DNA from 2 places in the Streptomyces sp. NPDC005402 genome. Region 2 is predicted to be linked to the other one. Evidence: riboswitches for the same ligand, from Rfam matches in the RefSeq annotation. Region 2 holds a riboswitch; the other holds the start of a gene.
The links. A riboswitch is a leader RNA that binds a small molecule or an ion and turns the genes downstream of it on or off. The one in region 2 is predicted to bind S-adenosylmethionine.
Positions count from the first base shown of each region.

Region 1: it holds a riboswitch for S-adenosylmethionine, as region 2 does, so the genes downstream of both, thrC (threonine synthase) here and ABZT02_RS09920 (aminotransferase class V-fold PLP-dependent enzyme) in region 2, are expected to answer to the same signal.

Region 1 covers NZ_JBEXFB010000018.1:55,519-63,677, reverse strand. The annotation lists gene ABZT02_RS30560 (extracellular solute-binding protein) at 142-1,353, shown strand; gene ABZT02_RS30555 (DUF3263 domain-containing protein) at 1,387-1,620, shown strand; gene otsB (trehalose-phosphatase) at 1,624-2,445, opposite strand; gene ABZT02_RS30545 (trehalose-6-phosphate synthase) at 2,448-3,848, opposite strand; gene ABZT02_RS30540 (glucosyl-3-phosphoglycerate synthase) at 3,932-4,876, opposite strand; SAM riboswitch class I at 5,025-5,183, shown strand; gene thrC (threonine synthase) at 5,199-6,479, shown strand; gene ABZT02_RS30530 (MoaD/ThiS family protein) at 6,513-6,788, shown strand; gene ABZT02_RS30525 (cold-shock protein) at 7,232-7,438, shown strand; gene groL (chaperonin GroEL) at 7,928-8,159, shown strand, end outside.
Region 2 covers NZ_JBEXFB010000004.1:315,933-324,091, forward strand. The annotation lists gene ABZT02_RS09910 (cytochrome bc complex cytochrome b subunit) at 1-553, shown strand, start outside; gene trpD (anthranilate phosphoribosyltransferase) at 863-1,927, shown strand; SAM riboswitch class IV at 2,008-2,124, shown strand; gene ABZT02_RS09920 (aminotransferase class V-fold PLP-dependent enzyme) at 2,247-3,608, shown strand; gene ABZT02_RS09925 (serine/threonine-protein kinase) at 3,677-5,818, shown strand; gene ABZT02_RS09930 (Lrp/AsnC ligand binding domain-containing protein) at 5,848-6,129, opposite strand; gene ABZT02_RS09935 (rhomboid family intramembrane serine protease) at 6,126-6,866, opposite strand; gene ABZT02_RS09940 (hypothetical protein) at 7,038-7,277, shown strand; gene ABZT02_RS09945 (NYN domain-containing protein) at 7,313-8,159, shown strand, end outside.

The DNA of each region.
Region 1 (8,159 bases), on a different contig from region 2:
AGAGGTCTAGTCCACTCACGTGGTGTAGACCTTAGTTCTGAGATATGTATGACTTTTCGAAAGATTTCGAACGTGAGTTTGAGGCGGTTGTCGGTGCGGCGGCGTAGGACGGGAACGATCGCGGCGGTGTCCGCACTGGGTATGACGGCAGTCCTGGGCGGCTGCGGGCTGGGCGGCGGCGGGTCGGACGAGGTGACCCTGGAACTGGTCGCCGCCGACTACGGAGACAGTTCGGCCAACAGCTCCCAGAAGTACTGGGACAAGCTCGTCAAGGAGTACGAGGCCAAGCACTCCGGCGTGAAGGTCGACGTCAGCGTGTACTCGTGGACCGACGTCGACCGCAAGGTCAAGGAGCTGGTCGACGCCGGGAAGGCGCCCGACATGGCACAGATCGGCGCTTACGCCGACTACGCCGACAAGGGGCTGCTGTACAAGGCCGACGAGCTGATCGGGATCCGGGAGCAGGCCGACTTCGTCGCCCAGCTCGGCTCCGCGGGGCGGATCAACGGGATGCAGTACGGCATGCCGTTCGCCGCCTCGACCCGGCTGCTCTTCTACAACAAGACCCTCTTCGCCGACGCCGGGCTCACCCCGCCGACGACGTGGAAGCAGCTGGCCGCCGACGCCGAGGCACTCAAGGCGGACGGGGTGAAGTACCCGTACGCGCTGCCGCTCGGTCCTGAGGAGGCGCAGGCCGAGACCATGCAGTGGCTGCTGAGCGGGGGCGGCGGGTACGTCGACGACGTCGGCACGTACGGCATCGACTCCGACGAGAACGTCGCCACGCTGACCTGGCTCAAGGACGACCTCGTCGGCCAGGGCCTGACCGGTCCCGTCGCGCCCGAGAACCTGAACCGGGCCGCCGCGTTCTCGGCGTTCGCCGCCGGGGACGTCGGGATGCTCAACGGGCACCCCTCGCTGATGAAGACCGCCGCCGAGAAGGGGGTGAAGTTCGGGATGGTGCCCATGCCCGGCGTCGACGGCCCGACCAAGAACTCCATGGGGGTCGCCGACTGGATGATGGCCTTCCGGCAGAACGGGCACGCCGAGCAGGTGGGCGACTTCCTCGACTTCGTCTACAGCGAGAAGAACGTCCTCGCCTTCTCCCGCGAGTACGACCTGCTGCCGGTGACGAACTCCGCGTCCGAGGTCATGAGCGGCGACTCCCGGGACGCCGACCTCAAGCCCTTCCTCGACGCGCTGCCCAGCGCGGAACTGCCTCCGGTGGGCAAGACGTCCTGGGCCTCGGTCAGCGCGGCCGTGAAGAGGCGGATCGGCTCCGCGGTGAGCTCCGAGGGCAACCCCACGGAGGTGCTGCGCGCGTTGCAGCTGACCGCGCGGAACGCGGAGTAGTCGCTGTCAGTGGCGGGCGTTACGGTTCCGGGCATGGAGCATGCGCCACTCGACCGCCGTGAGCGGGACATCCTCGCGTTGGAGCGCCGCTCCTTCGCGGGGCCCGGCGCGAAGGAGCGGGCGATACGCGAGGAACTGGGCCTGGCCCCCGTCCGCTACTACCAGCTGCTCAACGCCCTGCTGGACGACGCCCGCGCGCTGGCCTTCGACCCGGTGACGGTGAACCGGCTGCGGCGGGTGAGGGAGGCCCGGCGTTCGGAGCGCTGAGGGTCAGGCGAGGTGTTCCGCCAGGCCCCGCAGCAGGCTCACCACGCCGGCCGGGCCGGCCACCACCAGGTCGGCCCGCTTGCGCAGTTCCGTCACCTCGTCGCTGCCGCTGCACACCAGGAGGCCGGGGGTGCCGGCGGTGCGGAGCTCGTCGACCGCGGAGAAGGCGGGCAGGTCGCCCAGGTCGTCGCCGCCGTAGAGGACGGACGTGGCGGACAGTTCGCGGACGTGGGTCAGCAGGGCCACGCCCTTGTCCATGCCCGGGGGGCGCAGTTCCAGGACGAGCCGGCCCGGTTCGACGATCAGGCCGTGGCGGGTGGCCAGGCCGGTGAGCGGGGCGCGGAGGGCGTCGAAGGCGGCCTGGGGGTCCGGGGCCCGGCGGGTGTGCACGGCCACCGCCCGGCCGCCCTTCTCCTCGATCCAGGCGCCGGTCCCGTCGAGGAGCGCCGGCAGCTCGGCACGGACCGCGGCCACGCCCGGGTGCGGCTCGGGCGCGGTGACCTCGCCCGTCGCCGCGTCCCAGCGCTCGGCGCCGTAGTGGCCCAGCACCGTCAGGTGCTCCAGGCCGGGTACGCCCGCGAAGCCGCCGTAGCGGACCGCGACCTCGGCCGGGCGGCCGGTGACCACCGCGACGGAGGCCACCTTCGGCGCCAGGGCGGCGAGGACGCCCACCGCCTCGGGGTGCGCCCGCGCCTGCTCGGGGTCCGCCACGATCGGCGCCAGCGTCCCGTCGAAGTCGAGCCCGATCACCGCGCGGCGCGGCTCCGCGAGGAGCGCCCGCAAACCGTCCTGGCCGGCGGTGGTGGTGGGTACGGGAAGGCTCATGGTCACCGGTTCAGCGCCTTCAGTGCGTTCAGCTGGTCCAGGAACCACTGGGCCGGCGGGAGTGCCGTCGCCGCCGCGGCGAGCCGCTTCGCGCGTTCGGCCCGTTCGTGGGGCGGCATCGTCAGGGCCTCGTGCAGGGCCGCCGCCGTCTGCTCCACGTCGTACGGGTTCACCACGACCGCGTCCTCGCGGAGCTCCTCGTACGCCCCGGCCTCCCGCGACAGCACCAGCGCGCACCCCTCGTCGGAGACCACCGGCACCTCCTTCGCGACCAGGTTCATGCCGTCCCGGATGGGGTTGACCAGCGCCACGTCGGCCAGCCGGTACGCGGCCAGCGAGCGCGCGAAGTCGTCCTTCAGATTCAGCAGGACCGGGGTCCAGCCAGGCGTGCCGAAGGTGTCGTTGATCTCCTCCGCGACTCGCCGCACCTCGGCCGTGTAGTCCCGGTACACCGCCAGGTCCTGCCGCGACGGATACGCGAACGCCACGTGCACGACCCGCTCCCGCCACTCGGGCCGCGACTCAAGGAGCCGCCGGTAGGCGTGCAGGCCCCGCACGATGTTCTTGGACAGCTCGGTGCGGTCGACCCGGACGATCGCCTTCCGGCCCGCACCGATCTCCTCGCGGAGACCGACGATCCGCTCCTCCACGTCGGCCTCGTGGGAGCGCGCCCGCAGGAAGTCCGCGTCCGCGCCCAGCCCGTGCACCCCGACAAGCGTTTCTCCGAGCCCGCCGGCGAGCTCCGTACAGCAGGTCGTGAAGGCGTCCGCCCAGCGGCGGGTGAGGAAGCCGAGCCGGTCGGCGCCGAGCATGCCCCGCAGCAGCTGGGACGCGATGTCGTCCGGCAGCATCCGGAAGTAGTCCACCGGCGCCCACGGTGTGTGCGAGAAGTGGGCGATGCGCAGGTCGGGGCGGAGTTCGCGGAGCATCCCCGGCACCAGGCACAGGTGGTAGTCCTGCACCAGGACCGCCGCCCCCTGGGCCGCCTCCTCGGCGAGTGCCTCGGCGAAGGCGCGGTTGTACGTCTCGTACGACGCCCACTGCCGCCGGAACTCCGCGTCGAAGGACGGCTCCAGCGGGGTCTGGTAGAGCAGGTGGTGGACGAACCAGAGGACCGAGTTCGCGATGCCGTTGTACGCGTCGGCGTGCACGTCGGCCGGGATCGGGAGCATCCGGACGCCGTCCTCGCCGACCCCCTGCCGTACCGCCTCGCGGTCGCCGTCGGACAGCGCCGAGCACACCCACAGTGCGCCCGCGTCCGGTCCGATCGCCGACAGACCGGAGACGAGCCCGCCGCCGCCCCGTTTCGCGTTCAGCGAGCCGTCCTCGCCCACTTCGTAAGAGACCGGGCCGCGATTGGACGCGACCAGCACCTGGTGAGCAGCGCCGTGCGTGGAAGCCATACGCCTCAACCTAGCCCGGTCCGGAACCGCTCAAACGTACGGTTGCGCTCAGTGGGGAGCCGTATACGGAACGCGTGGCCCGGTCACGCGACCTTCCGCTCCGCGTACTCCGCGATCTCCACCATCGGCGGCCGCTCCTCCGTGTCCACGGAGTACGTGCGCGGCTCGAAGCCGTCCCGGCCCCGTTCGAACTGGGTGAGGGAGGGTCGGATCATATGGCCGCGGGCCAGCCGGAGCTGGGCGGTGCGGTAGATCGCGGCGGACATCCGGCCCAGGGCCTGCCCGTCCTGGTGACGGTGTTTGCGCACCCCCACGTCGACCTGGGCGAGGGCGTCCAGGCCGACCAGGTGCAGGGCGTCGACCAGCATGCCGAGCTCGACGCCGTAGCCGACGGGGAACGGAAGCTGCTCCAGCAACGAGCGCCGGGCCGCGTACTCGCCGCCCAGCGGCTGCACGAAACCGGCCAGCTGGGGCCAGTGCATGTTCAGCAGCGGGCGCGCCATGAGCTCGGTGACCCGGCCGCCCTGCCCGGCGGCGCCGCCCAGGGGACGGTCGTACATGCCCTTGACCAGGTCGACCCCGGGGTCGGTGAGCAGCGGGCCGACGATGCCGGAGACGAACTCCGAGGAGAACTCCTTCAGGTCGGCGTCGATGAAACAGACGATGTCCCCGGTGGTGGCGAGCAGGGAGCGCCACAGGACCTCGCCCTTGCCGGGCACGGCGGGTATGCGCGGGAGGATCTCGTCGCGGTGGACGACCCGCGCACCGGCCGCGGCGGCGACCTCGGACGTGCGGTCGGTCGATCCCGAGTCGACGACGACGATCTCGTCGACGAGCGGGACCTGCTGCATGAGGTCATGACGGATCACGGCGACGATGTCACCGACCGTCTCCTCCTCGTTGAGCGCGGGCAGGACGACACTGACGGTCCGACCCGTGCTCCGCTTCGCGGCCATGATCCGGTGGAGCGGGCGATCGGTCACGGACCAGGACCGGGTGGCCAGCCAGCGCTCGACTTCGTTCAGCACAGTGCGCGGCTCCTCTGCGTGTGATCTGCGTGTGATCCATCTCGCCGTTCGGACGACTATCTCAACTGTCCCGGTCGTCGGTTACAGTCTTGAACAACGCGGATGACCATCGCATGTCCAGGGTGGCCCGCCGTTCACAACTTCATACCGCTCATCCAGAGGGGCAGAGGGATACGGCCCGATGAAGCCCCGGCAACCCTCCAGTCGGTTCTCGTAGCGATCGCTGACGATCGTCTCCGCGAGGCTCCCGATTAGGGAAGGTGCCAAATCCGTCTCACGGCGAAGTGCGTCGTGAGGAAGATGAGGAAAGGGCCTCGCCTCCATGGCTGCGCAGACTGTTGCAAGCACCACGAACTCCGTCGATCTGGGTCCCGCCGCGGCGCTGAGCTGCCGCGAATGCGGCCACCGCGTCCCGCTCGGCCCCGTCTTCGCCTGCGAGGAGTGTTTCGGCCCGCTCGAGATCGCGTACGACTTCTCGGCCTACGACACCGAGGAGCTCCGCAAGCGTATCGAGGCGGGACCCGCGAACATCTGGCGCTACGCCCCGCTGCTGCCCGTCCCCGCGGACGTGGCGGACAAGCCCAACATCAACCCCGGCTGGACCCAGCTCGTCAAGGCCGACAACCTCGCCCGTGAGCTCGGCGTCACCGGCGGCCTGTACGTCAAGGACGACTCCGGCAACCCGACGCACTCCTTCAAGGACCGCGTCGTCGCGCAGGCCCTGGAAGCAGCGCGTGCCTTCGGCTTCACCACCCTCTCCTGCTCCTCGACCGGCAACCTGGCCGGTGCGGTGGGTGCCGCGGCCGCCCGGGCCGGCTTCCGTTCCTGCGTGTTCATCCCGCACGACCTGGAGCAGGGCAAGGTCGTCATGGCCGCGATCTACGGCGGCGAGCTCGTCGGCATCGAGGGCAACTACGACGACGTGAACCGCTTCTGCTCCGAGCTGATCGGCGACCCGGCCGGCGAGGGCTGGGGCTTCGTCAACGTCAACCTGCGGCCGTACTACGCGGAGGGGTCCAAGACCCTGGCGTACGAGATCTGCGAGCAGCTGGGCTGGCGGCTTCCCGACCAGCTGGTCGTGCCGATCGCCTCCGGCTCCCAGCTCACGAAGATCGACAAGGGTCTGCAGGAGCTGATCAAGCTCGGGCTCGTCGAGGACAAGCCGTACAAGATCTTCGGCGCGCAGGCCGAGGGGTGCTCGCCGGTGTCGGTGGCGTACAAGGCGGGCCACGACGTGGTCCGGCCGCAGAAGCCGAACACCATCGCCAAGTCGCTGGCCATCGGCAACCCCGCGGACGGCCCGTACGTGCTGGACATCGCGCGTCGTACCGGCGGGGCGGTGGAGGACGTCAACGACGAGCAGGTCGTCGACGCGATCAAGCTGCTCGCGCGCACGGAGGGCATCTTCGCGGAGACCGCGGGTGGGGTGACCGTGGGTGTGACGAAGAAGCTGATCGAGAACGGGCTGCTCGACCCGACGAAGACGACCGTTGTGCTGAACACGGGCGACGGGCTCAAGACGCTGGACGCGGTGGCGGGTACGGGTCTGACCGCGACCATTCGCCCCAACCTTGATTCGTTCCGTGAGGCCGGCCTCGCGTAGTCGTTGTTCGTTTACCTGACCGGAGGTCTGAACATGAGCGTTTCCGTCCGTATCCCCACCATCCTGCGCACCTACACCGGCGGGCAGGCCGAGGTGCAGGCCGAGGGGGGAACCCTCGCCGAGGTCATCGCCGATCTGGAGAAGAACCACACGGGTATCGCCGCGCGTGTTCTCGACGACCAGGGCAAGCTGCGGCGGTTCGTGAATGTGTACGTGAACGACGACGATGTGCGGTTCGAGCAGGGGCTGGAGACGGCGACGCCCGACGGGGCCGGCGTGTCCATCATCCCGGCGGTCGCCGGCGGGTGACCGTATGACTGGTCATTACCTTCGGTAACAGTAATTACCGAGTGTTCATCCGATTGCCCTCTCCGCGAGAGAAGCGGAGGGGGCAATTCTCTATGGTTGAGCGCGGTACAGTTGGGGAAGCTGCGGCTCTCTTCATGCCGCATGCATATGAGTTCTCGCTTCGCAGGCGATGAGAAGTAGCCAAAGTGTGCGCGTCTTATGTGCCTTATGTGTCCTTTATGGGGCCCGACTTGCCCCGAATTCAGGCGAATTCTCGCTACATTCCGGACCCCGTCCGTCCAGAATTCTCGTCCGATTGACCTGTTGCAGACGGCAGTTGGACAGATACATTCAGCCGCGGTCGACGCGTTCCGGCGCACGCCCCCAACCATGTGGGGGGTGAGGTCTGACCCGGATCCATGAAGTGTGGGTCCGTGCAAGGGCCAGTAATAGGGGAGTTAGGCATGGCTCAGGGCACCGTCAAGTGGTTCAACGCGGAGAAGGGGTACGGCTTCATCGCGGTCGACGGTGGTGCGGATGTATTCGTCCACTACAGCGCGATTCAGATGGACGGCTACCGCACCCTTGAAGAGGGCCAGCGGGTCGAGTTCGAGATCTCGCAGGGTCAGAAGGGGCCGCAGGCGGACATGGTCCGTCTCGCGACTGGCTGAAGCACGCGCCGGGTAACAACAGCGTCGTTCTTCGTTCTTCATTCGGAGGGCTCGTACCCCATGGGGAGTCATGGGTACGGGCCCTCCGGCATGTCCGGGCGCCCGACCCAACCGCCCGACACCCCCGCCCGCGTGCCGCACGGCACGAAGACCGCTCCGCCGGGCCGCGTGGCGGAGCGGGCGTCGTCAACGGCGGCGGTGTCGGTCGGGCTCGGTCCGCCCGGGGCTCGTGGTGCGGGTCGGTGTGGGTCCCGTGGGGTGGGCGGACGGCCGGAGAGGTGGCCCGATAGCCGAGAGGCGCTTGCACTCGACCATGCCGAGTGCTAATCATTGGCGTTAGCACTCTGAAGGTGAGAGTGACAAAGATGGACCGGGTCGGTGAGGCCCGCAGGCCATGTGGGGCAAGGATCCACAGGCCGGCGAGCCGTCCGTCGCGGGCGCGGGCGCGGTCCGAAGGAATCACCCCCAGTCCTGGAGGGACCACTTCACATGGCCAAGATCATCGCGTTCGACGAGGAGGCGCGGCGCGGCCTCGAGCGCGGCATGAACCAGCTCGCGGACGCCGTGAAGGTGACGCTCGGCCCCAAGGGCCGCAACGTCGTCCTCGAGAAGAAGTGGGGCGCCCCCACGATCACCAACGATGGTGTCTCCATCGCCAAGGAGATCGAGCTCGAGGACCCGTACGAGAAGATCGGCGCCGAGCTGGTCAAGGAAGTCGCCA
Region 2 (8,159 bases):
GGTCACCGGCGACAAGCGCGAGCACCACATCCTGGACCGCCCGCGCAACGCCCCGACGCGGACCGCGTTCGGCGTCGCGTGGATCACCTGGTACATGGTGCTGCTGATCGGTGGTGGAAACGACCTCTGGGCCACCCACTTCCACCTGTCGATCAACGCCATCACCTGGTTCGTCCGGGTCGCGTTCTTCGTCGCCCCGGTCCTCGCGTTCATCGTCACCAAGCGGATCTGCCTCGGCCTCCAGCGCCGCGACAAGGACAAGGTGCTGCACGGCCGCGAGTCCGGCATCATCAAGCGCCTGCCGCACGGTGAGTTCATCGAGGTGCACGAGCCGCTCAGCCAGGAGCAGCTGCACACGCTCACGGCGCACGAGCAGTACAAGCCGGCCGCGATCGGCGCCACGGTCGACGAGAACGGCGTCGAGCGCAAGGTCAAGGGCTCCGAGAAGCTGCGCGCCAAGCTGAGCGAGGCGTACTACGGCGAGGAAGCCCAGATCCCCAAGCCGACCGTCGAGGAGTACAAGGAGATCACGAGCGGCCACGGCCACCACTGATCGCTGCGCTCGCCACGCGCGGTAGAAGGGCCCGTCCGGCACACCGGACGGGCCCTTTGCCGTGCCGTGAGGGTGCGGGTTCGGTGGGGGCGGGCGTGGTGCGCAGTTCCCCGCGCCCCTGAATGCCTGCGGCTGCCCGTTGCTGCCCGGTGGGGGCTCGGGTAGTGGGTGGCGGGCGTGGCCGCGGGGCCGATGCGCCGGGCTCGCGGCAGGCTAAGGGCTCCGTCCGAACACCGGACGGGGCCCTGTGTCGTGCTCCGGGCTGGATAGGGTGTGGGCACAGTTTTCTACGACATCTGGAGCGGCCCCATGAGCGCTGTGACCCCCGCTGGAGGCGACACCGCGGCGGGCCGTTCCTGGCCCGAGGTGCTGAACGCCCTGCTGTACGGCCGGGACCAGAGCGCCGACGCGACGGCGTGGGCGATGGACCGGATCATGCGGGGCGAGGCGACCGACGCGCAGATCGCCGGTTTCGTGGTCGCCCTCAGGGCCAAGGGCGAGACGGTCGAGGAGATCAACGGGCTCGTCCGGGCCATGTACGAGCACGCCAACGTGATCGAGGTCCCCGGGCGGACGGTGGACGTCGTCGGCACCGGCGGCGACGGCGCCAAGACGGTCAACATCTCCACCATGTCGGCGATCGTCGTGGCCGGAGCCGGTGCCACCGTCGTCAAGCACGGCAACCGGGCCGCTTCCTCCGCGTCCGGTGCCTCGGACGTCCTGGAGAAGCTCGGCGTCAATCTGGAACTGACCCCGCGGCGGGTGGCCGAGGTGGCCGGGGAGGCCGGGATCACGTTCTGCTTCGCGATCAAGTTCCATCCGGCGCTGCGTCACGCGGGTGCCGCACGCGGCCAGTTGGGCATCCGCACGGTGTTCAACATCCTCGGCCCGCTGACCAACCCCGCCCGGGTGCGGTCCCAGGCGGTCGGGGTCGCCGATCCGCGCATGGCGCCGGTCGTCGCGGGCGTCTTCGCCGAGCGCGGCAACTCCGCCCTCGTCTTCCGCGGTGACGACGGCCTCGACGAGCTGACGACCACGTCGACCTCCCGCGTCTGGATCGTCCGCGACGGCAAGGTCACCGAGGAGAGCTTCGACCCCCGGGACGTCGGCATCGACCTGGTGCCGGTGGAGGCCCTGCGGGGCGGTGACCCGGCGTACAACGCGGAGGTCGCCCGCACCCTCCTGGACGGCGAGAGGGGCCCGGTCCGGGACGCCGTACTCCTGAACTCGGCGGCCGCGCTGGTGGCCCTGGACCCGGGGACGGGGACGCTGGCCGAGCAGCTGAGGGCCGGGATGGACAGGGCCGCCGAGTCGATCGACTCGGGGTCGGCGAAGCGGACGCTGGAGCGCTGGGTGGCCGCGAGCAACGCGTAGCGGCCGCCGCACAGGGTGTCGTCCCGCGATCCGGACACGGGTTGCGGGGCGACGATCATTTCGCGTACGTTTTTGTGTCAGGTCATGAGTGACAGTCATGAGGCCCCGGCCGACTGTCCGGCAACCCTCCGTCCGTGGCGGGGTGCCCCGGGTGAAGACCAGGCCGTGAGCAGCGAGGTTCACGGCAAGCGCGGGCCCCTCTCGAATCCAGGGGTCCTGGTCGTTCGAGGGAGTCTTCCGTGAGCAAGCGAATGCGATAGGGCGCCGAGCCCCGCCTCCGCACACCCATCACCCCTTTCTCTTTTCACGGGAGTTCCCCATGTCTGTCCTCACCGCTGCCTCCGCCCAGACCATTTGTGCCCAGCTGCCCGTTCTGGGGCGAGATGTCACCGTCCCGCTCGTCACCGGCGGCGAAGTCACCTACGCCGCGCTCGACTACGCGGCCAGCGCACCGGCTCTCCAGCGGGTCTGGGACGACGTGGCGGCGTACGCGCCCTACTACGGCAGCGTGCACCGCGGGGCCGGCTACCTCTCCCAGCTGTCGACCGACCTCTTCGAGAACGCCCGCAGGACCGTCACCGAGTTCCTCGACTGCCGCGACGACGACCAGTTGATCTTCACCCGGTCCACCACCGACTCGCTCAACCTCCTCGCCGCCGCCCTGCCCGTCGACTGCCAGGTCTTCGTCTTCGAGACCGAGCACCACGCGAGCCTGCTGCCCTGGAAGGACGCCCGGGTCAGCTACCTCGACGCCCCGCGCACCCCGCGGCAGGCCGTGGAGACCCTGGAGAAGGCCCTCGCCGACCGCGACCCCGACGGCCCGGCCCTGGTGTGCGTCACCGGCGCCTCCAACGTCACCGGTGAGCTGTGGCCGGTCCGCGAGCTGGCCGCCGCCGCCCACGCGCACGGCGCCCGGATCGTCCTGGACGCGGCCCAGCTGGCTCCGCACCACCCGCTGAGCGTCCGTGACCTCGACGTCGACTGGGTCGCCTTCTCCGGCCACAAGCTCTACGCCCCCTTCGGCTCCGGCGTCCTGGCGGGCCGCGCCGACTGGCTGAAGGCCGCCGACCCCTACCTCGCGGGCGGCGGCGCCAGCCGCAAGGTCACCCGGCGCGAGGACGGGGGAGTGGACGTGGAGTGGCACGACAGCGCCGCGCGGCATGAGGCGGGCTCGCCCAACGTCATCGGCGCCTACTCCATCGCCTCCGCCTGCAAGGCGCTGACCGAGGCCGGATTCGACAGCCTGGTCGCCCGCGAGCAGTACCTGATCGAGAAGGTCCGCCAGGGTCTCGCCGAGGTCCCCGAGGTCCGCGTCCTGTCCCTCTTCGGCGACGACGCTCCCCGGGTCGGCGTGATCTCCTTCGTCGTCGAGGGCTGGAACAGCTCCCACTTCGCCGCCGCCCTGTCCGCCGAGTACGGCATCGGCGTCCGCGACGGCCTCTTCTGCGCCCACCCCCTCGTCCGCACCCTCCTCGGCAGCGACCCGCAGTCCCAGGGCGAGTGCGGCGCCCCCGAGGCCGCGCCCGGCGAGAAGTCGCTCAACGCGATCCGGGTGAGCTTCGGCGCGGGCACGCCCGACGAGCACGTGGAGCGGTTCGTGAAGGCCGTGAAGGAACTGGTCGCGGACGGTGCGAAGTGGACGTACCGCACCGAGGACGGGCGCTGCGTCCCGGCCGTCTGACGTACCGACGTCCGGCGCGCGTATACGCTCCCCCTCAGCAGCCGTACGGAAAGCAGGGGGAGCACCGGGTGCAGGAGCTGCGCGAGACGGACCCGCGGACCATCGGGCCCTACGAGGTCCTGGGCAGACTCGGGTCCGGCGGCATGGGCGAGGTGTATCTCGCCGAGGCGCGCGGCGGCTTACGGCTGGCCGTGAAGGTCGTACGGGCCGAGCACGCCGAGGACCGCACCTTCCGTGCCCGGTTCCGGCACGAGGTCCGGGCCGCGCAGACCGTCGGTGGGGCGGGCACGTACACCGCGCGGGTCGTGGACGCGGACACCGAGGCCGCGCGGCCGTGGATGGCGACGGAGTTCGTGGCGGGGCCCAACCTGCGGGACGCGGTGCTCGACCGGGGACCGCTGGCCGGGGACGCGGTACGGCTGCTGGCGGCCGCGCTCGCCGAGGCGCTCGCCGCGATCCACGCCAAGGGGCTGGTGCACCGGGACCTCAAACCCTCCAACATCCTGCTCGCGCCCGACGGCCCCCGGGTCATCGACTTCGGGATCGTCCGGGCCCTGGAAGGCACCGCCCTGACCCGGACCGGCGTGGTCGTCGGGTCGGTCGGCTATCTCTCGCCCGAACAGATCCGCAACGGCGCCCAGGTGGTGCCGGCCAGTGACGTCTTCTCCCTGGGCGCGGTCCTCGCCTACGCGTCCGGCGGCAAGGAACCCTTCGGCGAGGGTCAGGATTCGGTCGTTCTGCTGCGGATCCTGACCGGTGACGTCGACCTGTCCGCCGTACCGCCGGAGCAGTTGCCGCTGGTGGAGGCGTGTCTGCGGGACGACCCCGGTGCGCGGCCGACCCCGACGGAGCTGGTCGCGGCCGCGGGGCACACCGCGGGGTCGCTGCGCGAGGGCCTGCGGCCGGGGTGGTACGCCCCCGGTGCCGTGCAGGAGCCCGAGGCCGCTCGCAGCGGTGCGCACTGGGTTCCCGCGCACGACTCGGGGGAGCGCGAGAGCCGGGTCGAGTACGTGGCGCCCGTGACCGTCACGGACGTCCCCGCGGTCACCCATGTGACACCGGCCCCTGCCCCGCCCTCCCGGCGGAGGCTGCTGCGGGCCGTGGCGGGCGGCGCAGGGGTCGTGGCGGCCGGAGGTGTGGGCGGGTGGCTGTGGCTGCGGGACTCGCCGGAGGGGGCCGCGCGGGCCGGGGCGGGATCCCCGACGGGCGCGCATGCGACGGGCTGGCAGTACAAGGTCCAGGGACTGGGTGGGCGGCGCGGCCCCTGCGCGGCCCTCTCGCTCGACGGCACACGGGTGTACGTCGGCGGCGCGGACGGCGCGCTGCACGCGCTGGACCTGGACGGGCGGACCGTGTGGCGGACCTCCCTCGGTGCCGAGGCCATGTCCCCGCTCGCCACCGCCGACGGCGTGTACTGCCTGCTGGAGGACGGCCAGGAGGGCGCCTCCAAGCTGTGCGCGCTCGGCCGGCACGGCAAGGTCCGCTGGACGAAGTCGTTCGCCGCGAACAGTCAGTTCCCGGTCGCCGCGGGCAAGCTCGTCCTGGTCTCCTACGGCGACGGCTCTGACGCGGGCGGGGTGCGGGCCTACGCCCCCGACGGCAGCGTGCGCTGGTCCACCCCGACCGGCCCCGCGCCCACCGGCGAGCCCGTGGTGGCGGGCGGCGTGGTGTACGTCGGCACCTTCGGGGACCGGCTCCAGGCCCTGGACGCGAAGAGCGGCAAGCGGCTCTGGTCGACCACGGCCGGCCTGGACACCGGACGGCCCGCGCTGGTCGGCGACACGCTGCTGGTCGGATCGGGCGGCGAGCAGATGCTGCACGGCATCGGCCGCACCGGCAAGCCGCTGTGGAACTCGACCAACGACAAGGTCTACGGCAGCCGCTACTTCACCTGCGTGCCCTTCGGCGGCCTCGGCGTCACCGCGTCCGACTACGAACTGGTCGCCCTGGACCCCGCCGACGGATCGACGGTGTGGTCCTTCCGGTTCACCGACGACGGAAGCCAGTACAGCGACCCCACGGTCGCCGGCGACACCGTCTACGTACGGCACGGCTCGACGCTCTACGGCGTCAACCACAAGGGAAAGCAGACCTGGCACCGACGCGTCGAGGGCGGCGCGTCCATCGGAACCCAGAGTCCGGTCGTCCGGGACGGCCGCGTGTACGCCGCGACCGCCGATGGCATCACGGTGCTCGCGCTCGACTCCTGACTGCCGGGGCCCGTCAGCTGCCGAAGGCGTCAGCTGTCGAGGCCGATCGCGAACGCGGCCTCCAGGTCGTGCTGGGAGTAGGTGCGGAAGGCCACGTGGGTGTCCGTCGCCTCGACGCCCGGGATCTTGCTGATGCTGCCGGGGATGACCTCGGCGAGGTCCTCGTGCTGCTTGACCCGGACCATGGCGATCAGGTCGTACGTGCCCGTGACCGAGAAGACCTCGCTCACGGACTCCAGCGCGGCGATCCGCTCCGCGATCTCGGGGATCCGGTCCACGCTGGTCTTGATGAGCACGATCGCGGTGATCACGGCTGGTTCTCTCCCTCGGGGGACGGAGCTGGGGCGGCCCTCACTCTAGTGGTACGGCCGAAACGCACCCAGGCGAAGATCAGGCCCAGGCCGAAGCCCACCAGGTGGGCGAGATAGGCCACCCCGGGGCCGTCGGAGGCACGGCCCGCCGCGAGCCATTGCAGCGCCGCCCAGAAGGGCAGGACGACCCAGGCGGGGAAGCGCAGCGGCAGGAAGAAGAGGAACGGCAGGAGACTGGTCACCCGGGCCCCGGGGAACAGGAACAGAAACGCGCCGAGGACCGCCGAGATGGCCCCGGAGGCACCGACCAGGGACTGCTCGGAGTCGGCGTTGGCGGCCGCGTAGCCCAGCAGGGCGAGGTAGCCGCTGGCGACGTAGAAGAGGAGGAACTGCAGCCGGCCCATCCGTTCCTCCGTCATCACCCCGAAGACGTACAGGAAGAGCAGGTTGCCCAGCAGGTGCACCCAGCTGCCGTGCACGAACAGCGCGGTCGCCGGGGTGAGGGCGGCACCGGGTGAGCCCTCGAAGAGTTCGGCGGGGACCACGCCCCAGCGGTGGAAGTAGGCCCGCTGGGCGGCGAGGGCCGCGTCCCCGGAGCCGTAGGCCGGATCGAGTCCCGAGGCGGGGCCGATCACGAAGACCAGACAGCACAGGGCGATCAGACCGTAGGTGACCGGAGTCGGCCCCCACAGCGCCCCGCGTGCTCCACCGTCCGTCACCTTCCAGTTGCTGATCATGAACACAGAGCATGACGTAACGGGACGCAACCGAACAGAGCGCCTCGCCGCCGGACAGGTCCTGTGGACGCCCGAGCGGCGAGTACCCGCCAGGCCGTAGGGTTACGAGCCACACGCACCGGGACGCCGGTGTGTCACTGACAATGGCTAGTAGGAAAGAGCACAGCCACGATGACGGTTCCCCTCCCGACCGCCTCGACGCGGTGGCGCTGCACCCTCTGCGGCAACCTCACGCGCTTCGACGTGACCCGCTCGTCGAAGGTTGTCGAGTACGTCCATCTCGATCTGGCGGGAGAGCCGAAGGTCGAGGAGCGCGAGGTGGTCAGTGAGACCATCGAGTCGGTGCGGTGCCGCTGGTGCAACGCCGTGGACCAGGTGGAACTCGTGGACAGGCCGGGCGCCGGCTCCTGACAGGGCCGGCCCCGCACAGTGATGGGGTGTGACGGATGGTGGAGACACAAGGCGGGGAGCCGGGCGACGGCGCCGCCGAGGTGCTCGACCGTCCGCTGCCCGACGGTGTCCGGCGCAGGGTCGTGCACATCGTCTCCGAGGGGTTCGGCGGCCTGACCGTCGGCGAACTGCCCGCCCAGCTGAGACAGTACGCGCGCTTCGCGCCCAACCGGCGGGCCAAGTTCGCGGGCAACGCGATGGCGGCCGCGCTGGAGACCGATCCGCTGTTCCGCCAGCGCATCGGGGAGAAGTTCAGAGAGCTTCAGCCGGAGCTGTCAGGCGCGCTCGACTCCGGTTCCCCGCCCCCGGCCGCGGACCCGCTCGATGTGGCTGCCGCGGCCTATGTGCTGCGCCCCACCGGCTGGGTCAAGCTGGTCACCGCGGCCGGTGAGGAGGCTCAGCGCGCGGACGCCGAGCGGGCCGACGAGGAGAGCCGGGCCGAGCTGGAGCGGCTGCGCGAGGAGCTCACGGCCGCCCGCGACCAGACGCGCACCGAGACCGAGCGGCTGCGTTCCGAGCTGGAATCCGCCAAGAAGGAAGCCGAATCGCTTCACCGCAAGCTGCGCGCGGCACTCAGTGACGTCAAGCGCGGCGAGGCGGCCCTGCGCAAGATGCAGGCCGAGACGGAGTCCGTACGCTCCGAGAGTCAGGCCCAGGTGTCCGCCGCCGAGAGTGAGTCCCGGCGCCTGAAGGCCCGCCTCGGGGAGGCGGAGGCCGCTCTGGAGGCCACGCGCAGAGCGGCACGGGAGGGGCGCAGTGTCGAGGACATGCGCGTGCGTCTGCTTCTGGACACCGTTCTGGACGCGGCCCAGGGACTGCGCCGGGAACTGGCGCTGCCGCCGG